DNA from 3 places in the Streptomyces sp. NBC_00576 genome. Region 3 is predicted to be linked to each of the others. Evidence: predicted binding sites of a transcription regulator. Region 3 holds the regulator's gene; each other region holds the start of a gene.

Region 1 (5,246 bases), 2.6 Mb from region 3:
TGTACGGCGGCGAGCTCGTCGGCATCGAGGGCAACTACGACGACGTGAACCGCTTCTGCTCCGAGCTGATCGGCGACCCGGTCGGCGAGGGCTGGGGCTTCGTCAACGTCAACTTGCGCCCGTACTACGCGGAGGGCAGCAAGACCCTGGCGTACGAGATCTGCGAGCAGCTCGGCTGGCAGCTGCCGGACCAGCTCGTCGTGCCGATCGCCTCCGGGTCGCAGCTCACGAAGATCGACAAGGGTCTGCAGGAGCTGATCAAGCTCGGGCTGGTCGCCGACAAGCCGTACAAGATCTTCGGCGCCCAGGCGGAGGGCTGCTCGCCGGTGTCCGTGGCCTACAAGGCCGGGCACGACGTCGTACGGCCGCAGAAGCCCAACACCATCGCCAAGTCGCTGGCGATCGGCAACCCGGCGGACGGGCCGTACGTGCTGGATATCGCGCGGCGGACCGGCGGGGCGGTGGAGGACGTGAACGACGAGCAGATCGTCGACGCGATTCGGTTGCTCGCGCGTACGGAAGGGATCTTCGCGGAGACCGCCGGTGGGGTGACCGTGGGTGTGGCGAAGAAGCTGATCGAGAATGGTCTCCTCGACCCGACGCTCACGACTGTCGTGTTGAACACCGGGGACGGTCTCAAGACGTTGGACGCGGTGGCCGACGTCGGGCTGACTGCGACGATTCGGCCCAGCCTTGAGTCTTTCCGGGACGCCGGCCTCGTATAGCCGTTGTTGTCTGCGGGTCCGTGGGGGCTGGTCGCGCCCACGCGGCGGTAGCCGCACATCCAGCACAGCCCCGCGCCCCTTTGGGGCGCTCCACCTGACCGGAGGTCAATCGTGAGCGTTTCCGTCCGCATCCCCACCATCCTGCGTACCTACACCGGTGGACAGGCCGAGGTGGCCGCTGAGGGTGGGACCCTCGCTGAGGTCATCGCTGATCTGGAGAAGAACCACACGGGGATCGCCGCCCGCGTGCTCGACGATCAGGGCAAGCTGCGTCGCTTCGTCAACGTGTACGTCAACGACGACGACGTCCGGTTCGAGCAGGGGCTGGAGACGGCGACGCCGGACGGTGCCGGGGTGTCGATCATTCCGGCGGTCGCCGGAGGCTGATCCCGGGTTTGATACCCGCGAGTAGTAACCGTCGGTAACATTGATTACCGAGAGTTCATCGAATTGCCCCCTCCGTGAGAGAAGCGGAGGGGGCAATTCTGTATGGTTGAGCGCGGTACAGTTGGGGAAGCCGCACCACTTCGCTCGCCGCACGCGTATTAATTCCTGCCGCGCACCCAACGAGAAGTAGCCAAAGTGTGCAGGCCTTTTGCGTTTTTTGTTCTCTTTGTGGGGCCCGGCTTGCCCTGAATCCGCGTGAATTCTCCGCATATTTACTGACCTGGCGTGCCCGGATTTCTCGTCCGATTGACCTGTTGCAGAGGGCAGTTGGACAGATACATTCGGCCGCGGTCGACGCGTTCCGGCGCACACCTCCACCGGTTGGGGGGGTGAGGTCTGACCCGGATCCGCGAAGTGCGGATCCGTGCAAGGGCCAGTAATAGGGGAGTTAGGCATGGCTCAGGGCACCGTCAAGTGGTTCAACGCGGAGAAGGGGTACGGCTTCATCGCGGTCGACGGTGGTGCGGATGTTTTCGTCCACTACAGCGCGATTCAGATGGACGGCTACCGCACCCTCGAGGAAGGTCAGCGGGTCGATTTCGAGATCTCGCAGGGCCAGAAGGGGCCGCAGGCGGACATGGTCCGTCTGGCGACCAGCTGAAGCAACGCGCCGGCGCATCGCAAGCGACGTTCTTCTTCCTTCGTTGAAGGATTCGAAGGGCTCGTACCCCGTGGGACCTCACGGGGTACGAGCCCTTCGGCATGCCCGCGGCATGTCCGCCAACCTGTCGGCCAACCCGTCGGCATGCCTGCGGCGGTCCGTGGATGGCGTGGGCGACCCCCCTGTTCACCTGCGGATCTTCGAGAGCCGCTTGCACTCGGTAGGGGCGAGTGCTAATTATTGGCGTTAGCACTCTGAAGGTGAGAGTGATAACGAAGGACCGGGTGGGTGAGGTCCGCAGGCCAGGTGGTGCAAGGAATCACCGAGGCAGGCAGGCCGTCCGTCGCGGGCGCCAGCGCGGTCCGGAGCAATCCACCCCAGTCCGGGAGGACCACTTCACATGGCCAAGATCATCGCGTTCGACGAGGAGGCACGGCGCGGTCTCGAGCGCGGGATGAACCAGCTCGCCGACGCCGTCAAGGTCACCCTCGGCCCCAAGGGCCGAAACGTCGTCCTCGAGAAGAAGTGGGGCGCCCCCACGATCACCAACGATGGTGTTTCCATCGCCAAGGAGATCGAGCTCGAGGACCCGTACGAGAAGATCGGCGCCGAGCTGGTCAAGGAAGTCGCGAAGAAGACGGACGACGTAGCCGGCGACGGCACGACGACCGCGACTGTCCTGGCCCAGGCGCTGGTCCGCGAAGGACTGCGCAACGTGGCCGCGGGTGCGAACCCGATGGCCCTGAAGCGCGGCATCGAGAAGGCCGTCGAGGCCGTCTCCGGTGCGCTGCTCGACCAGGCGAAGGAGGTCGAGACCAAGGAGCAGATCGCTTCGACCGCCTCCATCTCCGCCGCCGACACGCAGATCGGCGAGCTCATCGCCGAGGCGATGGACAAGGTCGGCAAGGAAGGCGTCATCACCGTCGAGGAGTCCCAGACCTTCGGTCTGGAGCTGGAACTCACCGAGGGCATGCGCTTCGACAAGGGCTACATCTCGGCGTACTTCGCGACCGACATGGAGCGCATGGAGTCCTCGCTCGAGGACCCCTACATCCTCATCGCCAACTCCAAGATCTCCTCGGTCAAGGACCTGCTCCCGCTCCTGGAGAAGGTCATGCAGTCGGGCAAGCCGCTGCTGATCATCGCCGAGGACGTGGAGGGCGAGGCTCTCTCGACCCTGGTCGTCAACAAGATCCGCGGGACCTTCAAGTCCGTCGCGGTCAAGGCCCCGGGCTTCGGTGACCGCCGCAAGGCGATGCTGAACGACATCGCGATCCTCACGGGTGGCGAGGTCATCTCCGAGGAGGTCGGTCTCAAGCTCGAGAACACCTCCCTGGACCTCCTGGGCCGTGCGCGCAAGGTCGTCATCACCAAGGACGAGACCACGATCGTCGACGGCGGCGGCTCCGCCGACCAGGTCGCCGGCCGGGTCAGCCAGATCCGCGCCGAGATCGAGAACTCGGACAGCGACTACGACCGCGAGAAGCTGCAGGAGCGCCTGGCGAAGCTCGCCGGCGGTGTTGCGGTCATCAAGGCCGGTGCCGCCACCGAGGTCGAGCTCAAGGAGCGCAAGCACCGCATCGAGGACGCCGTTCGCAACGCGAAGGCGGCCGTCGAGGAGGGCATCGTCGCCGGTGGCGGCGTGGCCCTGCTCCAGGCCACCTCGGTCTTCGAGAAGCTCGAGCTGACGGGTGACGAGGCGACCGGCGCCAACATCGTGCGTCTCGCCCTGGAAGCCCCGCTCAAGCAGATCGCCGTCAACGGTGGTCTCGAGGGTGGCGTCATCGTCGAGAAGGTGCGCAACCTTCCCGTCGGCCACGGCCTCAACGCCGCGACCGGTGAGTACGTCGACATGATCGCCGAGGGCATCATCGACCCGGCGAAGGTGACGCGCTCCGCGCTGCAGAACGCCGCGTCGATCGCTGCGCTCTTCCTCACCACCGAGGCCGTCATCGCCGACAAGCCGGAGAAGGCCGGCGCCGGCGCCGGCGCCGGTGGCGGCATGCCGGGCGGTGACATGGACTTCTGATCGACCTCTGGTTGATCACCGTCCTTCGTACCGAGGGCGGCACCCTTCTCCTTACGAGGAGGGTGCCGCCCTCGGGCGTTTATCCCGTGTAGTGGCCGGGATCACAGCAGGCGTTCCCCGGCGGGCGGAATGGAGGGCCGGAGGGCCGTAGTTGATGCATATGCAAGCAACTGCGTCTGTACCTCCGTTCGTCTCCCGTCCCCTTCCGAGGAGCCCCCACGTGACAGCCCCCGCCCAGACCTCCCGCGCGGCCCAGGTCCTCGCCCGCCCTGTCACGCTGAACGGTCTGACCGTGCCGAACCGGATCGTGATGGCGCCGATGACGCGCAAGTTCTCGCCCGGTGGCGTCCCCGGGGAGAACGTGGCCTCGTACTACGCGCGCCGTGCGGGCGCGGGAGTCGGTCTGATCGTCACCGAGGGCACGTACGTCGGACACGAATCCGCCGGTGACAGTGACGGCGTCCCCCGGTTCCACGGCGAGGAGCAGCTCGCGGGTTGGGCGAAGGTCGCCGACGCCGTGCACGCGGCCGGCGGGAAGATCGTGCCGCAGCTGTGGCACATCGGCATGACGAGGGAGGCCGGGCAGCCCCCGTACGCCGACGCGCCGCCGGTCGGCCCGTCCGGTCTGCGGCTGGACGGCACCGCCGGCGGTGGCAAGGAGATGACGCAGGAGGACCTGGACGACGTCATCGACGCGTTCGTCGAGGCCGCGGTGGCCGCCGAGCGCATCGGCTTCGACGGAGTCGAACTGCACGGCGCCCACGGCTACCTGATCGACCAGTTCCTGTGGGCGGACACCAACCGTCGCACCGACGCGTACGGGGGCGACCTGGTCGCCCGTACGAAGTTCGCGACGGAGATCGTGGCCGCCGTACGCGAGGCCGTGTCCGCGTCCTTCCCGATCATCTTCCGGTACTCGCAGTGGAAGTCGGGCGCCTTCGACGCCCGCCTCGGCGAGACCCCCGCGGAGCTGGAGTCGATCCTCACCCCGCTCGCGGCGGCCGGCGTCGACGCCTTCCACGCCTCCACGCGCCGCTACTGGCTCCCGGAGTTCGACGGCTCGGACCTCAACCTGGCCGGCTGGACGAAGAAGCTCACCGGCAAGCCCACCATCACGGTCGGCTCGGTCGGCCTCGACGGCGACTTCATCCGGGGCTTCGCGGGCGAGGGCTCCCCGATCAAGAGCATCGACGACCTCCTGGACCGCCTGGAGAACGAGGAGTTCGACCTCGTGGCCGTGGGCCGCGCGCTGCTCCAGGACCCGGAGTGGGCGGCGAAGGTCCTGGAGGACAGGACGGGCGAGCTGAAGGCTTACGACGCGTCGGCGCTGGGGTCTTTGAGCTGAGCCGAGTCGGGCCACGGTTGTGTGGTTGATGGTGGGCGGCTCCTTCTCGGGGCCGCCCTCTGGATTTCGGGCCGTGGGGTGTCGGCCGAGGCTCAGTCG
Region 2 (5,246 bases), 3.5 Mb from region 3:
CGATCCGTCCAACGAACAGGATCTCATCGGGCTGGACGCGGCCCGGCGCGAGATCGAGATGTGGCGCGCGGGCTTCGACTTCGCGTTCACCGTTCACGACCAGATCGCCCAGGGCGACCGGGTCTGCACCCGCTGGACGTGGAACGGGACCCAGCGGGGCGAGTTCCTCGGCATTCCCAACAGCGGCAAGCAAGCCTCGATGACCGGCATGACCATCCACCGGTTCGACACGGACGGGAAGATCGTCGAGGGCTGGTGGCAGTACGACCGGCTGGGGCTGATGGGGCAGCTCGGGGCGCTGGACTCGTTGGAGCAGTAGAGCGGTGGAGGGGTGGGGCAGAAGGGACGTTCGGGGGGCGTATCGGGGATCAGTTGACCGCCCGCGAAGGGAGAAACCCCCCGTTCCAGCCAGGAACGGGGGGTTTCTTCGTGCTGCGTGAGCTGTTGGCTCAGTGGGAGTGGCCGTGGCCGTGGCCACCGCCGGCCGGCTCTTCCTCTTCCTTCTTCTCGACGACCAGAGTCTCGGTCGTGAGGAGGAGGGAGGCGATCGAGGCAGCGTTCTCCAGGGCGGAGCGGGTGACCTTGACCGGGTCGATGACGCCCTGCTTGACCAGGTCGCCGTACTCGCCGGTGGCGGCGTTGAAGCCCTGGCCCTTGTCGAGCTCGGCGACCTTGGAGGTGATGACGTAACCCTCCAGGCCGGCGTTCTCGGCGATCCAGCGCAGCGGCTCGACGGCGGCCTTGCGGACGACCGCGACACCCGTCGCCTCGTCGCCGGTCTTGCCGAGGTTGCCCTCGAGGATCTTCACGGCGTGGACGAGCGCGGAGCCACCACCGGAGACGATGCCCTCCTCGACCGCGGCGCGGGTCGCGGAGATGGCGTCCTCGAGACGGTGCTTCTTCTCCTTCAGCTCCACCTCGGTGGCGGCGCCGACCTTGATCACGCACACGCCGCCGGCCAGCTTCGCGAGGCGCTCCTGGAGCTTCTCGCGGTCCCAGTCGGAGTCCGTGTTCTCGATCTCGGCCTTGATCTGGTTGACGCGGCCGGCTACGGCGCCGGTGTCGCCACCGCCGTCGACGATGACCGTGTCGTCCTTCGAGATGGTGACGCGGCGGGCGGTGCCGAGCACGTCGAGGCCGACCTGGTCGAGCTTGAGGCCGACCTCCTCGGCGATGACCTCGGCGCCGGTGAGCGCGGCCATGTCGCCGAGCATCGCCTTGCGGCGGTCGCCGAAGCCGGGGGCCTTGACCGCGACCGCGTTGAAGGTGCCGCGGATCTTGTTCACGACCAGGGTCGACAGGGCTTCGCCCTCGACGTCCTCGGCGATGATCAGCAGCGGCTTGGAGGAGTTGGTCTGGATGACCTTCTCCAGCAGCGGCAGCAGGTCCTGGATGGAGGCGATCTTGCCCTGGTGGATCAGGATGTACGGGTCGTCGAGGACGGCCTCCATACGCTCCTGGTCGGACACCATGTACGGGGACAGGTAGCCCTTGTCGAAGGCCATGCCCTCGGTGAAGTCGAGCTCCAGGCCGAAGGTGTTGGACTCCTCGACGGTGATGACACCGTCCTTGCCGACCTTGTCCATCGCCTCGGCGATGAGCTCGCCGACCTGCGTGTCCTGCGCGGAGAGCGCGGCCACGGCGGCGATGTCGGACTTCTCCTCGATCGGGCGGGCGGTCGCGAGGAGTTCCTCGGACACAGCCTTGACCGCCGCGTCGATGCCCTTCTTCAGGGCGGCCGGGGAGGCGCCGGCGGCGACGTTCTTCAGGCCCTCGCGGACGAGCGCCTGGGCCAGCACGGTGGCGGTGGTCGTACCGTCACCCGCGATGTCGTTGGTCTTGGTCGCCACCTCCTTCACCAGCTGGGCGCCGAGGTTCTCGTACGGGTCGTCGAGCTCGACCTCGCGGGCGATGGTGACGCCGTCGTTGGTGATGGTGGGAGCGCCGAACTTCTTGTCGATGACGACGTTGCGGCCCTTGGGGCCGATCGTCACCTTGACCGTGTCGGCAAGCTTGTTGACGCCGCGCTCAAGGGCGCGACGGGCGTCCTCGTCGAACTTCAGGATCTTCGCCATAGGAGCGGTTCAGCCCTCTCGGAATTCTTGGGAGAACGAACCGCGCCCCCAGCACCCGGCTTGTTGAGAGTCGCGGGGGCCAGGGGCGCAGTTCACTGCAATGCTGGTAATGCCGAGTGAATTACTTCTCGACGATCGCGAGCACGTCGCGAGCCGAGAGGACGAGGTACTCCTCGCCGTTGTACTTCACCTCGGTGCCGCCGTACTTGCTGTACAGCACGATGTCGCCGGTCTTCACGTCGAGCGGCAGGCGCTCGCCGTTCTCGAAGCGACCCGGGCCCACGGCCAGGACGACGCCCTCCTGGGGCTTCTCCTTGGCAGTGTCCGGGATGACCAGGCCAGAGGCCGTGGTCTGCTCGGCTTCGAGCGGCTGGACCACAATGCGGTCCTCGAGCGGCTTGATGGCAACCTTGGAGCTGGTGGTCGTCACGATCCGACCTCCCCCTTCGGAGATCTCACGGGGTTAACTGTCTGAGGTGGCGACCAGGTGGATCCGTCGTCGCGGGTGCCGGACCTGCCCGTCGCTATTGGCACTCTCCAGGGGGGAGTGCCAGACCTGAGACTATGACTGCGATTAGCACTCGGTCAAGCGGAGTGCCAATGCCGTCGGCGGTTTCGCGGGGGTTTCCAGTGATCGTGGGTCCAGATGAGTGGCCGTGGGTTGGTGTGATCGCCGGTCCCTGAGGGCTCTGCCCCAGACCCCCGTGTCGCGCTGAACGCGCTCGTCCTCAAACGCCGGACGGGCTGGACATGTCAGAGGTAGTCCTCCAGCCGGCCCACCCTCAGCCCCTGCTCCTGAACCTGCCTGAGCAGGCTCACCGTCCGTTCGACCAGCGGAAGTTCCACGGGGACGATGTCGCCCGCCCGGAGCGGCTTCTCCCCCTCGGTCCACAGCACCACCGCCGAGACTCCGCAGTCCGCGGCCGCCCTCAGAGTGGTCGGGTCGTAGGTGCCGTAGGGCGGGCGGAAGAGGCGGGGGCGGAGGCCGAAGCGTTCGCGGAGTTTGTCCTGCTGGCCGCAGATCTCGGCGCGCTGGCCTGCGTACGGCAGGCCTCGCAGGGACTGGTGGTCCAGGGTGTGGTTCTGGACGTTCGCGCCGACCTCACGCAGGCGGGCGAAGTGGGCGTAGCCCGGGCCCACGACGCTGTCCGTGAGGAACATGCTGACCGGGAGGCGCAGTTCGCGGACCAGGTCGACGAACCGGGGGTCGCGTTCGGCGCCGTCGTCGTAGGTGAGGAAGACGACCTTGTCGTGGGTCGGGATGTGGTCGACGACCGGGGGAAGGCCGGGGCCCGCCGTGCGGAGGCGGGGGCGCTGGGACGGGGGCGGGGCCGGGCGCAGGGGAGACGGCAGGCCCCAGCGGCGGTACGCGTGTGGGTCGCCGGCCGGGGAGTGCGTACGGGCCGCCTGCCGGGCCGCGTGGGCCGCCTTTCTGCCGAGGCGTTCGATGGGGTCCACGGACTGGGCGCAGCCGGTCAGCGTTGCCGCGAGGAGTGCGGCGGCCAGTGCGGCGGCGGCCAGGGGGCGCGCGGTCACAGGTAGTCCTCCAGGCGGGCCACCGCGTATCCCTTGACGGTGACGAGTTTCATGAAACGGCGGATCATGTCGGGCATCGTGCCCTTTCCGTCGCCCTTGCCCCGGAAATGACTGAGGACGATGTCACCCGGGTGGATGTCCCGGTCCGGCTCGCGGTAGTCCCAGTGGTCCGCGAAGACCTCCTCGTTCCACAGCGGGACGTACTTCACACCGCATGACTTGGCCGCGCGCAAGGTGTCCTCGTCGTAGTTGCCGTAGGGCGGGCGGAAGAGGGCGGGGCGGGTGCCGTACCGCTTCCTGATCACGTCCTGCATGCCGCAGATCTCGGCCTTCTGGCGCTCGTAGGAGAGGGCGGGCAGGTAACGGTGGTGGAGGGTGTGGTTGTTGAGTACGACGCCCAGGTCGCGCATCTTCCTGAAGTAGCCGTAGTCCTCCTTGACCAGGTAGTCGCTGAGGAAGGCGGTGTACGGGATCTTCAGTTCGCTCGTCATGCGCAGGAACGCCGGGTCCTTCTCGGCGCCGTCGTCGATCGTGAGGAAGACGACTTTGTGGCGGGTGGGGATCGTGGTGAAGACGGGCGGCAGGCCGCGTTCCTCGTGGTCGTCCACCTCGAAGCCCTTGCGGGTGGTGAGCTGCGGTTTGCGGGCGGGGGGCTGGGGTGCGATCAGCGGGGGCGAAGTCAGGCCCCAGCGCTTGGCCGCGGCCGCGCGGGTCGCGTAGGAACGGCGCAGTTGCTGGGCGTACGCGTCGAGGGCGCGGGCCGCGGGTGCGTGGAACTGCTGCTGGCGCCCGGCGGGGGCGGGGGCCGGGCGGACCGGTTTCGGGGCGCCTGCGGCGGCACAGCCGACTGCGAGGGCCAGTGCGGCCGTCCCGGCACACAGCCCGACCGAGGCCCATTTACTGTCATTTTGTCCTACAGTCCGCATGGTGTCGGATCTTCCCAGGGCCCTGCCGTGCGGACGGTCCGACACCGGCGCCACAAGCACGCCGTCCACCGTCTGGCTCACAATGACCTGGTGAACGACCTCGCCGCCGCCCTCTCCGCTTTCGCCGCCCTGCTCACCCCTCAGGGCCGCGCCCTCCTCGACGAGGTGCGCGGCACCGAGCCGGCCCGTGAACTGGCCGTCGCCACCCGGCTGCGCCGCGAGCATCCCGCCGAACTGGTCTCGGCAGCGCTCGGACAGGAGCGGTTGCGGCAGCGGGCGGTGGCGAAGTTCGGTGCCGGGGACGCCGGGCGGATGTTCTTCACGCCCAACGGGGTCGAGCAGTCGACTCGGGCGAGTGTGGCCGCGTACCGGGCGGGGCGGTTCAGGGAGTTGGGCGTGACCTCCGTCGCTGACCTGTGCTGCGGGATCGGGGGCGATGCCCTCGCGCTCGCCCGGGCGGGCATCCGTGTCCTCGCCGTGGACCGGGATCCGCTCACAGCCGCCGTCGCCCGCGCGAACGTCGAGGCGCTGGGGATCGGGGATCTGGTGGAGGTACGGGAGGCCGACGTCACCGACGTCGACACGACGGCGTACGGCGCGGTGTTCGTCGATCCCGCGCGGCGGGGCGGGCGCGGGAGGATCTTCGATCCCGAGGCGTACTCACCGCCGTTGTCGTGGGCCGTGGAGGCGGCGCGGAAGGCTCCGCTGG
Region 3 (5,246 bases):
ATCCGCCGGGGCGAGGTTCCGATGACCGACGACGACGTCCACGCGGATCGGTATCTGATCGCCGATGAGGTGCTGGGCGCGGCGGGTTATGAGTGGTACGAGGTGTCGAACTGGGCGACTTCGGTGGCCGGCCGGTGCCTCCACAACGAGCTGTACTGGCGCGGCGCCGACTGGTGGGGCGCGGGGCCAGGGGCCCACAGCCATGTGGGGGGCGTGCGGTGGTGGAACGTGAAGCATCCGGGGGCGTATGCGGGGGCGCTGGCGGCGGGGCGGTCGCCGGGGGCGGGCCGTGAGGTGCTGTCGGAGGAGGACCGGCGGGTGGAGCGGGTTCTGCTGGAGCTGAGGTTGCGGGAGGGGGTGCCGTTGGGGCTGCTGCGAGAGGCGGGGCTGGTGGCTGCGGGGCGTGCGTTGGGGGACGGGCTGCTGGAGGCGGGGCCCTATGGGGAGGGGCGGGCGGTGCTGACGTTGCGGGGGCGGTTGCTGGCGGATGCGGTGGTGCGGGATCTGGTGGACTGAGGGTTTCGCCCCCGCCGCCCTTACCCGTCCCATCCCTGGGGGCTGCGCCCCCAGACCCCCGCTTCGGCCCTGAACGGGCCTCGTCCTCAAGCGCCGGACGGGCTGGGTTCCGGTGCCGTCACGAAATCGATCAGTTCCTCCACGCGGCCCAGCAACTCCGGCTCCAGGTCCCTGTACGAGCCCACCCGCGCCAGAATCGCCCGCCACACCGCCCCCGTGTTCTCCGGCCACCCCAGCTCCCGGCACACCCCCGTCTTCCAGTCCTGCCCGTGCGGGATCCGGGGCCAGCCCGGGATGCCCAGCGACGCCGGCTTCACCGCCTCCCACACGTCGATGTACGGGTGCCCGACCACCAGCGCGTGTTCGCTCGTCACCGACTGCGCGATCCGGAACTCCTTCGTACCCGGCACCAGGTGGTCCACCAGGATGCCCAGGCGGGCGTCCGGGCCCGGGGCGAACTCGGTCACGATCGCGGGTAGGTCGTCGATGCCCTCCAGATACTCGACGACCACGCCCTCGACCCGCAGGTCGTCTCCCCACACCTTCTCGACCAGTTCGGCATCGTGACGGCCCTCGACATAGATCCGCCCCGCCCGGGCCACCCGTGCCCGGGCCCCGGGAACCGCCACCGAACCGGAAGCGGTACGGGACGGACGTACCGACGACGATGACGTCGACGGTGACCCGGTGGGGCGTACGAGGGTCACCACCCTGCCCTCCAGCAGGAAGCCGCCCGGCTCCAGCGGGAACACGCGGTGTTTGCCGAAGCGGTCCTCCAGGGTGACTGTGCCCGCCTCGCAGCGGATCACCGCGCCGCAGAAGCCCGTCCCCGGCTCCTCGACCACCAGGCCCGGGTCCGCCGGGACCTGCGGTACGGGCTTGGGCTTCTTCCACGGCGGGGTCAGGTCCGGAGAGTACTGGCGCATTCGGATGACGATAGGAGAAGCGCCCCCGGCGTCAGTTCACCGGCCCTCGCGACACGCCGAAACGGCTTGCCAGGGCGTCCCGTTGGGCCCGTACGAACGCCGCGTCCACCACCGCGCCGTGACCGGGTACGTACAGTGCGTCCTCGCCGCCCAGAGCGAGGAGACGGTCGAGGGCCGTGGGCCAGTGCGACGGTACGGCGTCGGGGCCCGCCTGCGGTTCGCCCGACTCCTCGACCAGATCGCCGCAGAAGACGACTGTCGGATCGCCCGGTACGAGGACCGCGAGGTCGCTGTGGGTGTGGCCGGGGCCGACGTTCCGCAGGACGACTTCCGGGCCGTCGTTCAGCTCGACGGTGAGCGCCCCCCGGACCTCCCGGTGCGGGACGACCAGGGTGTCCGCCGCCTCCTCCGCCGCACGGACATCCAGACCGTTGCGCACCGCGTCCGCGCACAACGCCTCGCGCCCCACTTTCTCGAATGCGCCCTCCGCGCCCCCTGCCGCGAAGACATACGCACCCGCGAACACCGCCGATCCGAAAATATGATCGAAATGGGCGTGTGTGAGTGCGAGAAAGTCCACACGGCGACCGGCGAGCGCCTGGGCCTCCAGACGCACCTTCGCGCCCTCCGCGAGGCTCGATCCCGCGTCGATCAGCAGTGCGCCGCCCGGCCCGGTCACCAGTCCCACCGTGCAGTCCCAGACCGGCAGCCGGCACCGGCCCACCCCGGCCGCCAGGCGCTCCCAGCCCAGGTCGTCCCACCCCGGCTCTTCCCAAGTCACCTTCATGCGGCGACGCTAGCCGGAGAGGGCGGAAGCCGTGGGAAGCCGCGGGACGTCGCGGGAAGCCGTGGGCCCGAGCTGGTTGCCGAGGACGCGACATCGCAGGACAGGTCGGTACACGTCGGCAGGTCAGTGCGGGCTGCCCTTGCCGGGGGCGTACCCGACAGCCGTACACTGGGCCGGGGAACTCTGGCACTCGCACACGAAGAGTGCCAGGGAGGCCAATGAAGGGCCGAAGAGCCATATAGACCGAGACCGGTGCGGGAGACCGGGTATCGGGTAGGCACTCAGGGGACGACAGCAGCTGGAGGTGTGCGCGGTGCTCAGTGAACGCAGGCTCGAAGTGCTGCGCGCGATCGTCCAGGACTATGTCGGCACCGAGGAGCCGGTCGGGTCCAAGGCGCTCACCGAGCGGCACAACCTCGGGGTCTCGCCGGCGACCGTCCGCAACGACATGGCGGCGCTGGAGGACGAGGGCTTCATCGCCCAGCCTCACACCAGCGCCGGGCGCATCCCGACCGAAAAGGGCTACCGGCTCTTCGTCGACAGGCTCGCCGGCGTCAAGCCGATGACGGCGCCCGAGCGGCGTGCCATCCAGAACTTCCTGGACGGCGCTGTCGACCTCGATGATGTCGTGGGGCGGACAGTGCGACTGCTCGCCCAGCTGACGCGGCAGGTCGCCGTCGTGCAGTATCCGTCGCTCACCCGGTCCACCGTGCGGCACGTGGAGCTGCTCTCGCTCGCTCCCGCGCGCGTGATGCTCGTGCTGATCACGGACACGGGCCGGGTGGAGCAGCGGATGATCGACTGCCCGGCGCCCTTCGGGGAGACGTCTCTGGCGGATCTACGCGCGCGGCTCAACAGCCGGGTCGCGGGCCGCCGGTTCGCGGACGTGCCGCAGCTTGTGCAGGACCTCCCGGACGCCTTCGAGGCGGAGGACCGGGGCACGGTCGCGACGGTGCTCTCCACCCTTCTGGAGACGCTCGTCGAGGAGGCCGAGGAGCGGCTGATGATCGGCGGAACCGCCAATCTGACCCGCTTCGGACATGACTTTCCCCTCACTATCAGGCCGGTTCTGGAAGCTCTGGAGGAACAGGTCGTACTTCTCAAACTCCTTGGTGAGGCCGGGGATTCGAGCATGACCGTACGAATCGGTCACGAGAACAAATACGAGGGACTCAACTCCACGTCCGTCGTGTCGGTCGGCTACGGTTCGGGCGGCGAGGCAGTGGCCAAGCTCGGCGTGGTCGGACCGACCCGCATGGACTACCCGGGAACGATGGGAGCGGTACGCGCAGTGGCACGGTACGTCGGACAGATCCTGGCGGAGTCGTAAGTGGCCACGGACTACTACGCCGTACTCGGCGTGCGCCGCGACGCGTCCCAGGACGAGATCAAGAAGGCGTTCAGGAGGCTCGCCCGCGAGCTGCACCCGGACGTCAACCCCGATCCGAAGACGCAGGAGCGGTTCAAGGAGATCAACGCCGCGTACGAGGTGTTGTCGGACCCGCAGAAGAAGCAGGTCTACGACCTCGGCGGCGACCCCCTCTCGCAGGCGGGCGGCGGAGGCGCGGGCGGCTTCGGCGCCGGTGGCTTCGGGAACTTCTCGGACATCATGGACGCGTTCTTCGGAACGGCGTCCCAGCGGGGGCCGAGGTCGCGTACGCGGCGCGGCCAGGACGCGATGATCCGGCTCGACATCGAGCTCGACGAAGCCGCCTTCGGGACCACCAAGGACATCCAGGTCGACACGGCCGTGGTGTGCGCCACCTGTAGTGGTGAGGGTGCGGCGCCGGGGACTTCCGCCCAGACCTGCGACATGTGTCGCGGTCGGGGTGAGGTGTCGCAGGTGACGCGGTCCTTCCTGGGCCAGGTCATGACATCCCGGCCCTGCCCGCAGTGCCAGGGGTTCGGAACGGTCGTTCCGACGCCGTGCCCCGAGTGCGCCGGTGACGGGCGGGTGCGGTCGCGGCGGACGCTGACCGTGAAGATCCCTGCGGGTGTCGACAACGGTACGAGGATCCAGCTCGCCGGTGAGGGTGAGGTGGGGCCGGGTGGTGGTCCCGCCGGTGACCTGTACGTCGAGATCCATGAGCTGCCGCACTCGCAGTTCCAGCGGCGCGGGGACGATCTGCACTGCACGGTGACTCTTCCGATGACGGCGGCGTCGCTGGGCACGAAGGTGCCGCTGGAGACGCTCGACGGGCTGGAGGAGGTCGACATCCGTCCGGGCACGCAGTCCGGGCAGTCGATTCCGCTGCACGGGCGGGGGGTTACGCATCTTCGGGGTGGCGGGCGCGGTGATCTCATCGTCCATGTCGAGGTCATGACTCCGTCGAAGCTTGATCCTGAGCAGGAGCGGCTGCTGCGGGAGCTGGCGCAGTTGCGGGGTGAGGAGCGGCCCACGGGGCAGTTCCAGCCTGGGCAGCAGGGGTTGTTCTCGCGGTTGAAGGATGCGTTCAACGGGCGTTGAGGGTAGGGGGCGGGCTCTCTGGGGGCTGCGCCCCCAGACCCCGCTTTCGCACTGAACGCACTCGTCCTCAAACGCCGGACGGGCTGTACGGGCCTGATTCGGACTTGTGCAGGGGACGTGACAACATGCCGTCATGTCCTCCGCGCTGACCGATCTCTTCCCTCACCCGATCGTGCAGGCCCCCATGGCGGGCGGCGTCTCCGTCCCGCAGCTCGCCGGCGCCGTCGCCGATGCGGGCGGGCTCGGGTTTCTCGCCGCCGGGTACAAGACCGCGGACGGGATGTACCAGGAGATCAAAACGCTGCGGGGGCTCACCGGGCGTCCCTTCGGCGTGAACCTCTTCATGCCGCAGCCCGAGTATGCCGATCCCGCCGCCGTCGAGGTCTACGCCCATCAGCTCGCCGGCGAGGCCACCTGGTACGACACCGAGCTGGGCGACCCGGACAGCGGACGCGACGACGGCTACGACGCCAAGCTCGCCGTACTCCTCGACAACCCGGTCCCGGTCGTCTCCTTCCACTTCGGGGTGCCGAGCAGCGACGTACTGGAC

Evidence for each region. The regulator HrcA, encoded in region 3, represses chaperone genes, less so after heat shock. The targets are predictions, from matches to a motif close to TTNGCACTCNGNNNNNCNGAGTGCNAA.
Region 1: a site for HrcA is predicted at 1,984-2,010, ahead of groL (chaperonin GroEL). Genes of this name have one in related genera too.
Region 2: a site for HrcA is predicted at 2,650-2,676, ahead of groES (co-chaperone GroES). Genes of this name have one in related genera too.

The regions. Positions count from the first base shown of each region.
Region 1 is NZ_CP107780.1:4,930,781-4,936,026, reverse strand. It holds gene thrC (threonine synthase) at 1-725, shown strand, start outside; gene OG734_RS21100 (MoaD/ThiS family protein) at 837-1,112, shown strand; gene OG734_RS21095 (cold-shock protein) at 1,567-1,773, shown strand; gene groL (chaperonin GroEL) at 2,174-3,802, shown strand; gene OG734_RS21085 (NADH:flavin oxidoreductase) at 4,023-5,147, shown strand; gene OG734_RS21080 (Uma2 family endonuclease) at 5,240-5,246, opposite strand, start outside.
Region 2 is NZ_CP107780.1:3,998,763-4,004,008, forward strand. It holds gene OG734_RS16865 (ester cyclase) at 1-319, shown strand, start outside; gene groL (chaperonin GroEL) at 450-2,075, opposite strand; gene groES (co-chaperone GroES) at 2,197-2,505, opposite strand; gene OG734_RS16880 (polysaccharide deacetylase family protein) at 2,829-3,611, opposite strand; gene OG734_RS16885 (polysaccharide deacetylase family protein) at 3,608-4,537, opposite strand; gene OG734_RS16890 (class I SAM-dependent methyltransferase) at 4,628-5,246, shown strand, end outside.
Region 3 is NZ_CP107780.1:7,525,234-7,530,479, forward strand. It holds gene hemW (radical SAM family heme chaperone HemW) at 1-516, shown strand, start outside; gene OG734_RS32770 (DUF3097 domain-containing protein) at 603-1,442, opposite strand; gene OG734_RS32775 (MBL fold metallo-hydrolase) at 1,474-2,229, opposite strand; gene hrcA (heat-inducible transcriptional repressor HrcA) at 2,543-3,559, shown strand; gene dnaJ (molecular chaperone DnaJ) at 3,560-4,696, shown strand; gene OG734_RS32790 (nitronate monooxygenase) at 4,830-5,246, shown strand, end outside.